DNA from 2 places in the Allobosea sp. P4_H5 genome. Region 2 is predicted to be linked to the other one. Evidence: riboswitches for the same ligand, from Rfam matches in the RefSeq annotation. Region 2 holds a riboswitch; the other holds the start of a gene.
The links. Region 2 has a riboswitch for thiamine pyrophosphate ahead of thiC (phosphomethylpyrimidine synthase ThiC). Riboswitches for the same ligand answer to the same signal wherever they lie in the genome.
Positions count from the first base shown of each region.

Region 1: it holds a riboswitch for thiamine pyrophosphate, as region 2 does, so the genes downstream of both, AC1DS0_RS14095 (ABC transporter permease) here and thiC (phosphomethylpyrimidine synthase ThiC) in region 2, are expected to answer to the same signal.

Region 1 is NZ_JBFUKM010000006.1:109,306-114,769, reverse strand. It holds gene AC1DS0_RS14105 (MFS transporter) at 1-841, opposite strand, end outside; gene AC1DS0_RS14100 (ABC transporter substrate-binding protein) at 993-1,952, opposite strand; gene AC1DS0_RS14095 (ABC transporter permease) at 1,996-2,739, opposite strand; TPP riboswitch at 2,838-2,934, opposite strand; gene AC1DS0_RS14090 (TenA family protein) at 2,994-3,641, opposite strand; gene AC1DS0_RS14085 (hypothetical protein) at 3,737-4,909, opposite strand; gene AC1DS0_RS14080 (VanZ family protein) at 5,159-5,464, opposite strand, start outside.
Region 2 is NZ_JBFUKM010000018.1:1,641-7,104, forward strand. It holds gene AC1DS0_RS28010 (OmpA family protein) at 1-397, shown strand, start outside; gene AC1DS0_RS28015 (hypothetical protein) at 496-813, shown strand; gene AC1DS0_RS28020 (hypothetical protein) at 881-1,081, shown strand; TPP riboswitch at 1,186-1,290, shown strand; gene thiC (phosphomethylpyrimidine synthase ThiC) at 1,368-3,245, shown strand; gene thiO (glycine oxidase ThiO) at 3,251-4,252, shown strand; gene thiS (sulfur carrier protein ThiS) at 4,221-4,418, shown strand; gene AC1DS0_RS28040 (thiazole synthase) at 4,423-5,193, shown strand; gene AC1DS0_RS28045 (HesA/MoeB/ThiF family protein) at 5,207-5,464, shown strand, end outside.

The DNA of each region.
Region 1 (5,464 bases), on a different contig from region 2:
GCGCGCCGACAGCGGCAGCCGCGAGGAAGAGAAACAGCATCAGCTGCGAGCCCTGCACGGAGACGCCGAACTTCCCGATCAGGTAGAAGGTGTAATAGGAGCTGAAGCTCGACGAATAGGCGTTCTTCGAGAACAGCAGGATCACCAGGATGGTGATCGCGAAGGCGATCTGGCCCTTGGTATGCGTGGGGGCGGCGGGTGCGGCCACCGCGACCTTCACGGGCTTTGCCGCAGCCGCGGCAGCGGCCGCCTTGCTTAGCTCGGCATAGCGGCGCGCCGTCCAGACCATCAGGACCATGGCGAGCAAGGCTGCGGCCGAGAACCAGGCGACGCTGGTCTGGCCGCGCGGGACGATGATGAAGGCGGCGAGCAAGGGACCGAGCGCGCCGCCGCTCTGGCCGCCGACCTGGAAGATGCCCTGCGCCAGCCCCTGCTGGCCGCCCGAGGCGTTGCGGGCCATCCGGGTCGCCTCGGGATGGAAGATCGAGGAGCCCAAGCCGACGCAGGCCGCCGAAATCAGCAGCAGCGCATAGCTGCCGGCATAGGCGAGACCGATCAATCCGGTCAGGGTGCAGCCCATGCCGACGACCATCGAATAGGGCATCGGATTCTTGTCGGTGTAATGGCCGACGACCGGCTGCAGCAGCGAGGCGGTGATCTGGAAAGTGAGCGTAATCAGGCCGATCTGGCCGAAATCGAGCGCATAGGCCGTCTTGATGATCGGGTAGATCGCCGGGATCAGCGACTGGATCATGTCGTTGAGCAGATGTGTCGCGCTGAGCACGAACAGCACCGGCAGGTCGGCGCGGCGGGTCTGGGCGATCGGCTGGCTGGCGTTCATGCGGCTGATTTCACCGGAGGCAGCCCGGAGGGCGGGCGAGGGCCCGCTGGATAGCTGCAAAGTCGGCTCATAGCATCGCAATCGACGCCAAACCCAGAGCCATCGGCACAGAGCCGCTCTGATGTGGACGCGGGATGAGGTGCTGCCGCCGTTATTTCACCTCGCCTGCGATCTCAGTGAGTGCCGGGGCCTTCTGGATCAGCCCACGCTCGACGAGGAAGGCACCGAAGCGCTCATAGCGGCCCTGGTCGAGGGCGCGCGGGCGCTTGGCGAAGCGCGGCAGCGTGTCGGTCCAGGCCTGGCGGTTGAGGGCGTCGTCGAGATCGGGATGGGCGGCGATGAAGAGCTTCCAGGCCTCCTGCGGGTGGTTCGTGAGGTAGAGCGCCGCCTTCTCGATCGCATCGAGGAAGCGGGGCAGGCGGCTGTCGGCGAGGGCGTCGCGGCGGGTGATCAGGATCAGCTCGTCATAGGCGGGAACGCCGTGCTCCTCGGGATAGAAGGCCGTGCCGGGATGGCCTTCGAGCTTGAGCTGCGTCAGCTCGAAATTGCGGTAGCCGCCGATGGTGGCGTCGACCTTGCCGCCGATCAGGGCTGCCGAGAGCGCGAAATTGACGTTGACCAGCTTGACGTCGTCGAGCTTCAAGCCGGCCTTGGCCAGCATCTGGCCGAGCAGGGTGGTTTCCGTGCCCGAGACGGCATAGCCGATCGTCTTGCCCTTGAGGTCGGCGAGGCTCTTGATCGGCCCGTCGGCCTTGACGATGACGCTGTTGAGCGGGGTCTCGACCAGCGTGCCGACGCGGACGATCGGAATGCCGGCGGCGTGGTCGAGATAGAGATTGGGCTGGTAGTGGATGCCGATATCAGCCTGCCCGGCGGCAACGAGACGGGGCACGGCGGAGGGGTCGGAGGGCGGCACCATGGCGACCTCGAGCCCGGCTTCCTTGAACAGGCCGAGCTGCTGCGCGACGACCAGCGGCGCGTGATCCGGATTGACGAACCATTCGAGCATCACGGTCAGCTTGTCGGCAGCGCGGGCCGGGCTGGCGAGGCCGGCGGCCAGGACGAGGCCGGTGGCGAGGAGGGCGCGTCTAGAGAGGGCGCGGAGGGTCATCAGGCGAAATCCTTCTGCGTGATCGGCTTGAGGCGGGGCGGCGTCACGGCTCGCTTGCCCAGGGAAGCAGGCGCGGGCCGAGCGCATCGACGAGATGGCGCAGGACGAGGCTGAGCACGGCGAGCACGGTCATCGCGGCGAAGACCGTGTCGGTCTGCATGCGGGCATTGGCCTGGACCATGACGAAGCCGAGGCCAGCGGAGGCACCGACCCATTCGCCGATCACCGCGCCGAGCGGCGCCAGCGGGGCCGCGACCCGCAGGCCGGTGAGGAGAGCGGGCATGGCGAGCGGCAGGCGGACATAACGCAGCGTCTGCCAATGCGTCGCCGTGGTCAGCGCGGTGGCGTCGATCAGTTCGGGATCGGTCCGGCGCAGGCCGTCGGTGAAGGCGGAGGCGATGGGGAAGAAGATGATGATCGTCGCCATGATCACCTTCGAGCCCATGCCGAAGCCGAACCAGACGACCAATAGCGGCGCGATGACGAAGACCGGGAAGGACTGGAGGACGAGCAGCACCGGCCAGAGCAGGCGCCCGAACCGCGGCAGCGCCACGATGGCGAGCGCCGTCAACGCGCCGAACGCTGAGCCGAGCACGAAGCCGAGCGCCATCTCGGCGATGGTGGTGAGGCTATGGCTGAAGAGGAAGCCGGGCTGGCGCTGGAAGGCCAGGGCGACGTCGAGCGGCGAGGGCAGGATGTAGCGCGGCGGCTGGAACAGCCAGATCGCGCCTTGCCAGGCCAGGAGCAGGACGAGAATGGTGCGCAGGGCCGGAGCGAGCACGACCATCACCGGCTTTGCGCCGGGAGGTGGGTCCCGCTCTGTCGCGTCCTGCGTCGTCAAGGCTCGCCTTTCCGGTGGAAGGCGAGCACGGGGAAACGCTGGCGAGGCTGCCCCGAGCGACTCCCTCCGCCAGCATGATCTGGTTCAGGTTCGAAGGGTGCTTCTCAGCTCGCCTTGCGGCGAACGCCCCCGTCTCTCGACCGCCCTTGTGACAGAGCGGCTTGCGGCTGTCACGCCTGTCTCAGGCCAGGTGGCGTCGATCAGCCCTCGCCATCATAGGCTGAATCGAAGAACGCCTTCTCCAGCGCCACGGCGCGCAGGAAGAAATCGCGGCTCGTTTCTGCCTCGCCGGGGCCGACGCGGTCGAGCTCGGCGCGCAGGAAGCCGACGAAATCGCGGAAGTCGGGGTTGTCGTGCAGGGTGATCCATTCGGCATGGATGAAGTTCGCCGGCAGCGGCGGCGACGCCTGCTGGGCCCAGTCGAGATAGAGCCATTCGGCCACGACCAGCACGGAGAGGGCAGCGGCATAGGAGCGCGTCGCGGCGGCCTCGCGCATCAGCTCCTTGAAGCCGGCGGTGGCCTTGCTGTCGGGAGGCGTGCTGCGCTCCTGCTCGCCGACACCGAGCGCGTCGAAGGCGCGCAGGAAATAGGTGTTCTCCTCGCCGCTGACCATGCCGATGAAGCGGCCGAAGCGGATGCGGGCCTCGAAGCTGTCGGCGCTGGCGAGCGCCGCGCCGAGCAAGGTCAGGAAGCTGTCGATGAAGCGATGGTCCTGGACGAGGTAACGAACCATGACCGCGTCGGACACCGTGCCGTCCAGCAGCTCGCGCACAAAGCGGTGGCCGACGGATTGCGCCCAGGCCGGCTGGCTTTCCTGGCGGAGGGTCTCGGTAAAGCGGGTGGTCATAAGGTTGGCCTTTCGCTGATCGGCCCCTCCCTAGCAGCACCGCCGCCGCGCCGGAACTCGCGGCGGCTGCATGCGGCAATCGCGCCGCTATCGCGCTACTTCAGCCGCGCCGCCACAATCTTCGCGAGCTCGCCGACGCGCGCCTTCGCCTCCGCGTGCAGCGCCTGGTCGCGCTCGCCGCCGGAGACGCGGACATCGACCGTCGTCAGCCCCTTGCGGATGTGGATGCGGTTCATGATGTCGAGCGCCGCCTCGTCGCCGAGGCCTTCGACAGGCGTCTTCGCCTCGGAGACCTTGATCGCGCTCTGGAACCAGCGCTTCGACAGATCCTCGGTGGCGGCGACGTTGCGGACGCTGACCTGGATCTGGTTGAGCTCGATCGTGCGCTTGCCGTCCTTCTCGAGGGTGCGCTTGGCGTCGAACTGGCAGCCGATCGGGTTCGGCAGCGCCTCCTGCCGGTTCTCGCGGCTCTCATGGGTGATCTTGCCCATCAGCTTGCGCGGCTCGCTGACGGTCATGCCGGGGAAGGCGGCCTTGACATCGGCCGGCGTCAGCAGGGCGCAGGCGTCCGGCCACTGATCGACCGGGGCGACGGAGGAGGGGCGGGTGTCCGCCGGCACCGTCACCGCGCTATTGGCGGCAACCTGGGTCGACGCGTCGACCATTCCGGTGCCGCCCTGCCAGCGCGCCGCCGCCTGTTTGGCCAAAGCGAGCGCATTTGGCGCGGTCTGCTCGGAATAGAGGTCGAGCGAGATGGCGTAGATCAGATCGTCCTTGCGGGCGCGGACCACCACGCTGGAGCTTGTCGTCTCCTGGAAGGCCTCGTCGCCGACGCCGGAAAGCGCTTCGAGCTTGAGCGTGAGTTTGGGATCGCTCGCGACCTTCTCGCGCGTCGTCTTGATCGAGGCGAAGGCCTGCGCCGGGGTCTCGCGGCCCTTGGCGATGCCGTCCCAGCGGATCACCGTGACCGAGGCAAAGCGGGCATGGTCGAGCTTCGAGGTCGGGCTCGGCAGCTTCACCGAATACATGCAGCTCTCGGCATATTGCGGCCCGCGGCTGATCGGGCTCAGCGTCGGGCCCTTGGCTGTGATCGGGCGGCCGGGGAAAAGCGCCTCCAGATCGGCCTGCGGCAGCAGCCGGCAGGCGTCGGGAGTCTTGCCCGGTGCGGCAATCGGCTCGGTGGTGGCCGTCGTCGTTGCGGTCTGGGCAAGAGCGGGGCCGGCGAGCGCCAGCAGCAGCGGGGTCACGAGCACGGAACGGGCGAGCATCGGATCGGGTCTCCAGGGACGGGCGCGCCACGGTCGATCGCGGCTGCGCCGTTCAGGGAGGCGTCACGCTAGGGGCGATGGTGGCGCGATCATGGCACCGCACAGGCCGCGATGATGATTGCTGACAAGGACTGTCAGCCGGAGGGCGGCCCCAGCTGGGGCGCACCGGCGCCGCCCCTCCGGGCGAATCGCTGGTACAGGGTGCGCGCTGTTCGCGAGCATGCTGCGGCGCGATGAGGCGCTGGGGAATCAGTTCGGCCGGCGGGCGATCGCGAGGGCGGCGCGCTTCGACCAGAGCCGCTCGCACAGGCTCACGACGGCAAGTCCGCTGACGCCGCCCATGATCTTGACCAGCGCATCCAGCGCGCGGGCATGCCGGCTCGCCTCGAAATGCTGGGCGATCTCGAGGCCGGCGGCGCCGGCGACGATGCACAGGAGAATCGCGCCCTTGCGCGCCGGGTAGGCGGTGGCGAGTGCAGCTGCGGCGACCAGATAGGCGATGAAGCGTTCGAGCTGCGGCCCCATATGCGCAAGATGCGGGCGGGCGCCGATCGG
Region 2 (5,464 bases):
GCCCGATCTGCGCGCCCATATGCGCAGCGTCGACATCGACACGATCAACTTCGATTCCGGCTCCTGGACGGTCACGCCCGATCAGGCCGGGCGCCTCAGGGTGATCGCGCAGGCGGTGCGCCAGGCGGTCGAGCGGGCGCCTAACGAGGTCTTCATGGTCGAGGGCCATACCGACGCGGTCGGCGCCGATGTCGATAACCTCTCGCTGTCCGATCGGCGGGCACAGTCGGTCGCCGAAATCCTGACCCGCGACTTCGGCATCCCGGCCGAGAACCTGACGACGCAGGGCTATGGCGAGCAGTACCTCAAGGTCCAGACGCAGGGCGATTCGCGCGAGAACCGGCGCGTGACGCTGCGCCGGATCACGCCGCTGCTCACCGGCCAGAACCAGCAGTGACATCAGCCGAAGCAGCCAGCGGGCTGCTTCGCGCCTTTATCGAGGGGCGGCCGGAACAATCGCCGGCCGCCCCTGTTCTTCTAGCGGGGAGGATCGCCTTGCACCTGCCTGACAGGAGGAATGCCATGCGCAAAAACTCATGGGTCCTGCTCGGATTGATCGCCGTAGGGTTGCTGGCGGCGGAAGCTGCTGCTGCTCAGTCCGTTTCGCCGCAAACACCACGCCAGCAGCGTGCACCCGGTGTGCCGATGACGCCGAATGCGGGTGAGGTGCAGAAGCTCGAGCCGCGCTCCGATCGCATTGAGGCGACGCGCGAGCGCGAGCAGCTGGCGCGCGATCGCTCCGCGCCGCCGCAGCCGAACCGCGTGATTCCGATGCCGAGGCCGGTGCCGTCGATCATCGCTCCCACTCGCTAGAGCCCGCCGCTTCGGGTTTAGATTCAGGTAAGGCTCGCCGCCTATGGTGGCGGCGAGGAGCCATGTCATGAGCGAGATGTCGGTCGCGATCGCCCAGAGCCTGATCAGCATGAAGTCGGCTGCGACGCAGCAGGCGCTGCAGCTGGAAATGGTCAAGCAGAACGCCGATTCCGATCAGGCGCTGGTTGCCATGCTGCAGCAGGCGTCAGAGCAGCAGCAGGCCACGCTCCCCGCCGGCCAGGGCGGCAATCTCGACATCACGGCCTGATTGCCCGACGTTCCAATGGCGTATTGCCTACGGCGCATGCCGGCACAGCGCCGGAGCGCGGTGCTTTGCCGGTTGCGCGCAGATCACGACGGTTCTAACCTCCGCCTCGTTCCGAGGGGTGCTCGACAAGAGCTGAGATGGCCTGACGGCCGAACCCATCGAACCTGATCCGGGTCATACCGGCGGAGGGACTGGAACGCGGCTGCGCCACAAATGCATCCGCAGACAGCGACTGGACCGTCAGACGCCCCGGATCTCCTGAACCTGAGAGGGAGGAGATCCTAAGATGAACGCCCATACCAAGCCGCAGAAGAACAGCGTCAAGGCCGCACCGCAGACGGTGACCACCGGCCCGATCATCGGCTCGCGCAAGATCTATGTCGCGGCGCCCGAGCATCCCGAGATGCGCGTGCCCTTCCGCGAGGTTGTGCTGACCACCGATGCCGAGCCGCCGGTGCGCATCTACGACCCGTCCGGCCCCTATACCGAGACCGACGCGCGGATCGACCTCAATGCCGGCCTGGTCCAGCCGCGCCGCGCCTGGCTCGACGCCCGCGGCTTCCAGACCGTGCCCGGCCGCGCTGTCACCGCCGCCGATAATGGCCATATCAGCGAAGCTCAACTCGTGCCGGCCTGCCCGGCGCAGCGCCCGATCCTCGAGGCCGGGTCCGGCCAGATGGCGACGCAATACGAATTCGCCAGGGCCGGAATCGTCACGCCCGAGATGACTTACGTCGCCCATCGCGAGAATCTCGGCCGTGCCGCCATGCTGGACGGCGCCAAAGAACGCCATGCCGACGGCGAGAGCTTCGGCGCCTCGGTTCCGGAATTCGTCACGCCGGAATTCGTCCGCGACGAGATCGCCCGCGGGCGCGCCATCATCCCCGCGAACATCAACCATCCCGAGCTCGAGCCGATGGCGATCGGCCGCAATTTCCTGGTCAAGATCAACGCCAATATCGGCAATTCGGCCGTGACCTCCGGCGCCGCCGAGGAGGTCGAGAAGCTGGTCTGGGCGATCCGCTGGGGCGCCGACACGGTGATGGACCTCTCCACCGGTCGCAACATCCACAACATCCGCTCCTGGATACTCAGAAACTCGCCGGTGCCGATCGGCACGGTGCCGATCTACCAGGCGCTGGAGAAGGTCGGCGGCGACCCGATCAAGCTCGACTGGGAGGTGTTCAAGGACACGCTGATCGAGCAGGCCGAGCAGGGCGTCGACTATTTCACCATCCATGCCGGCGTGCGTCTTCCCTACGTGCCATTGACCGCCAGCCGCGTGACCGGCATCGTCTCGCGCGGCGGCTCGATCATGGCGCGCTGGTGCCTGGCGCATCACAAGGAGAGCTTCCTCTACGAGCGCTTCGACGAGATCTGCGAGATCATGCGGCGCTACGACGTCTCGTTCTCGCTCGGCGACGGCCTGCGTCCCGGCTCGATCGCCGACGCCAACGACCGCGCCCAGTTCGCCGAATTGGAGACGCTCGGCGAGCTGACCAAGATCGCCTGGGACAAGGGCTGCCAGGTGATGATCGAGGGCCCCGGCCATGTGCCGATGCATAAGATCAAGGAGAACATGGACAAGCAGCTGCGCGAATGCGGCGAAGCCCCGTTCTACACGCTCGGACCGCTGACCACCGACATCGCGCCGGGCTACGACCACATCACGTCGGGCATCGGCGCGGCGATGATCGGCTGGTTCGGCTGCGCCATGCTTTGCTATGTCACGCCGAAGGAGCATCTCGGCCTGCCCGATCGCGACGACGTCAAGACCGGCGTCATCACCTACCGGATCGCCGCCCATGCCGCCGACCTCGCCAAGGGCCATCCGGCTGCGAAGATCAGGGATGATGCCGTATCGCGGGCGAGGTTCGACTTCCGCTGGGAGGATCAGTTCAACCTGGCGCTCGATCCCGATACGGCGCGCGCCTTCCATGACGAGACCCTGCCGAAGGACGCCCACAAGGTCGCGCATTTCTGTTCGATGTGCGGCCCGAAATTCTGCTCGATGAAGATCACCCAGGATCTGCGCGCCGAGGTGCAGGCGATGGGCGACAATGAACGTGCGGCGCTCGAAGCCATGGCTTCGCAGGGCATGGCCGAGAAGTCGCAGGAGTTCCTCAAGAAGGGCGGCAATCTCTATCTGCCGGCGGCGGAGTAGGGACCATGCGCGTCGCTGTGATCGGGGCCGGCGTTGCCGGCCTCGTGACGGCGCTAGAGCTGGCTGAGCGGGGCATTGCGGTCGACGTGTTCGAACGCAGCGCCGCCCTTGGCGAGCAGGCCTGTTCCTGGGCGGCCGGCGGCATGCTGGCACCCTGGTGCGAGCGCGAGAGCGCCGAAGAGGCTGTCGTCACTTTGGGCCGGCAGGCGCTCGACTGGTGGCCGCGCCATTACGCCGGCACGCTCGCCCAAGGCACGCTCGTGCTCGCTCCAGCCCGCGACGCGAGTGAGCTGACCCGCTTTGCGGCGCGGACGAGCGGTTTCGCGCGGCTCGACGCGGAGGGCGTCGCTGCGCTGGAGCCCGATCTCGCCGGCCGCTTCCGGCAGGGCCTGTTCTTCGCGCAGGAGGCTCATCTCGATCCGCGCCGCGCGATGGCGGCTCTAGTCGAGGCGCTGCAGGCGGCCGGCGTGCCGATCCACTACGGCGTCGAGGCAGACGAGACGGCGCTCGATGCCGACCGCATCATCGATTGCCGTGGCCTCACGGCACGCGACCGTCTGAGCGCATTGCGTGGGGTCCGCGGCGAGATGCTGGTGCTGCGCACGGACGAGATCAGGCTGAGCCGCCCGGTCCGGCTGCTGCATCCGCGCATTCCGCTCTATGTCGTGCCGCGCTCCGACGGGCATTTCATGATCGGCGCGACGATGATCGAGAGCGATGATCGCCGTCAGGTCAGCGCCCGCTCGGCGATCGAATTGCTCAGCGCCGCCTATGCGCTGCATCCGGCCTTCGGCGAGGCCGAGATCGTCGAATTGCGCGCCGATGTCCGCCCGGCCTTTCCCGACAACCTGCCGGGGATCGTCGAGGATGGCCGGACCTTACGCGTCAACGGCCTGTTCCGCCATGGCTTCCTGCTCTCGCCGGCCTTGGCCGGGCAGGTGGCCGATCGTCTCCTCGCATCAAGGGAGCTGCCCGATGCGCATCATCGTCAACGGCGACACGCGTGAGGTCGCCGCCCCCGTTCTGGCCGAGGTGCTGGCCGAGTTGGGCTATGCCGGCGCAGTCGTCGCCACCGCCGTGAACGAAGCCTTCGTGCCCACCGGTGCGCGGGCGCGGACGATCCTCGCGGATGGTGACCGGCTCGAGATCCTCGCGCCGATGCAGGGAGGCTGAGGCGATGGATTTCTACGGCTTCACCCCGCGCTCGCGCCTCTTTCTGGGCACGGCGCAATACCCGTCGCCGGCCGTGCTGCAGAAGTCGGTCGAAGCGGCCGGCGTCGATATCGTCACCGTCTCGCTGCGCCGCGAGGCCGGCCGGCTCGGCGGCGGTCAGGATTTCTGGGCGCTGATCCGCAGCCTCGGCGTCAGGGTGCTGCCGAACACGGCCGGCTGCCACTCGGTCAAGGAAGCGGTGACGACGGCGCAGATGGCGCGCGAGGTCTTCGGCACGCCCTGGATCAAGCTGGAGGTGATCGGCGAGGCCGACACCTTGCAGCCCGATGTCTTCGGCCTGGTCGAGGCGGCCCGTATCCTATGCGCCGAGGGCTTCGAGGTCTTCCCCTACATGACCGAGGACCTCGTCGTGGCCGAGCGGCTGGTCGAGGCCGGCTGCAAGGTGCTGATGCCCTGGGGCGCGCCGATCGGCACCGGCAAGGGCCTGAACAACCCTTACGGCCTGCGGGCGCTGCGGGCGCATTTTCCGGATATCCCGCTCGTCGTCGACGCCGGCATCGGCCTGCCTTCGCATGCGGCCGCGGCGATGGAGCTCGGCTACGATGCCGTGCTGCTCAACACCGCGGTGGCCAAGGCCGGCGACCCCGCCGCGATGGCGGCCGCCTTCGCCCGAGCGGTCGAGGCCGGACGCCTCGCCTTCGAAGCCGGGCCGATGGAGCCGCGCGACATGGCTGCGCCCTCGACCCCCGTGCTCGGCCGGGCCCTGCTCGGCTGACAAGGAGGGAGCAATGACCGATCGTTACGCCCGCCAGATCGTCATGCCGGAGATCGGCCCCGAGGGGCAGGCGCGGCTGGCTCACACCTCTGTCCTCGTCGTCGGAGCCGGAGGGCTCGGTTGCCCTGTGCTGCAATACCTTGCTGGAGCCGGCATCGGCCGATTGCTGCTGGTCGATCCCGACCGGGTCGAGGAGAGCAATCTGCACCGCCAGCCGCTTTATCGGATGAGCGATGTCGGACGGCCGAAGGTCGAGGCGGCGGGCCAGGCG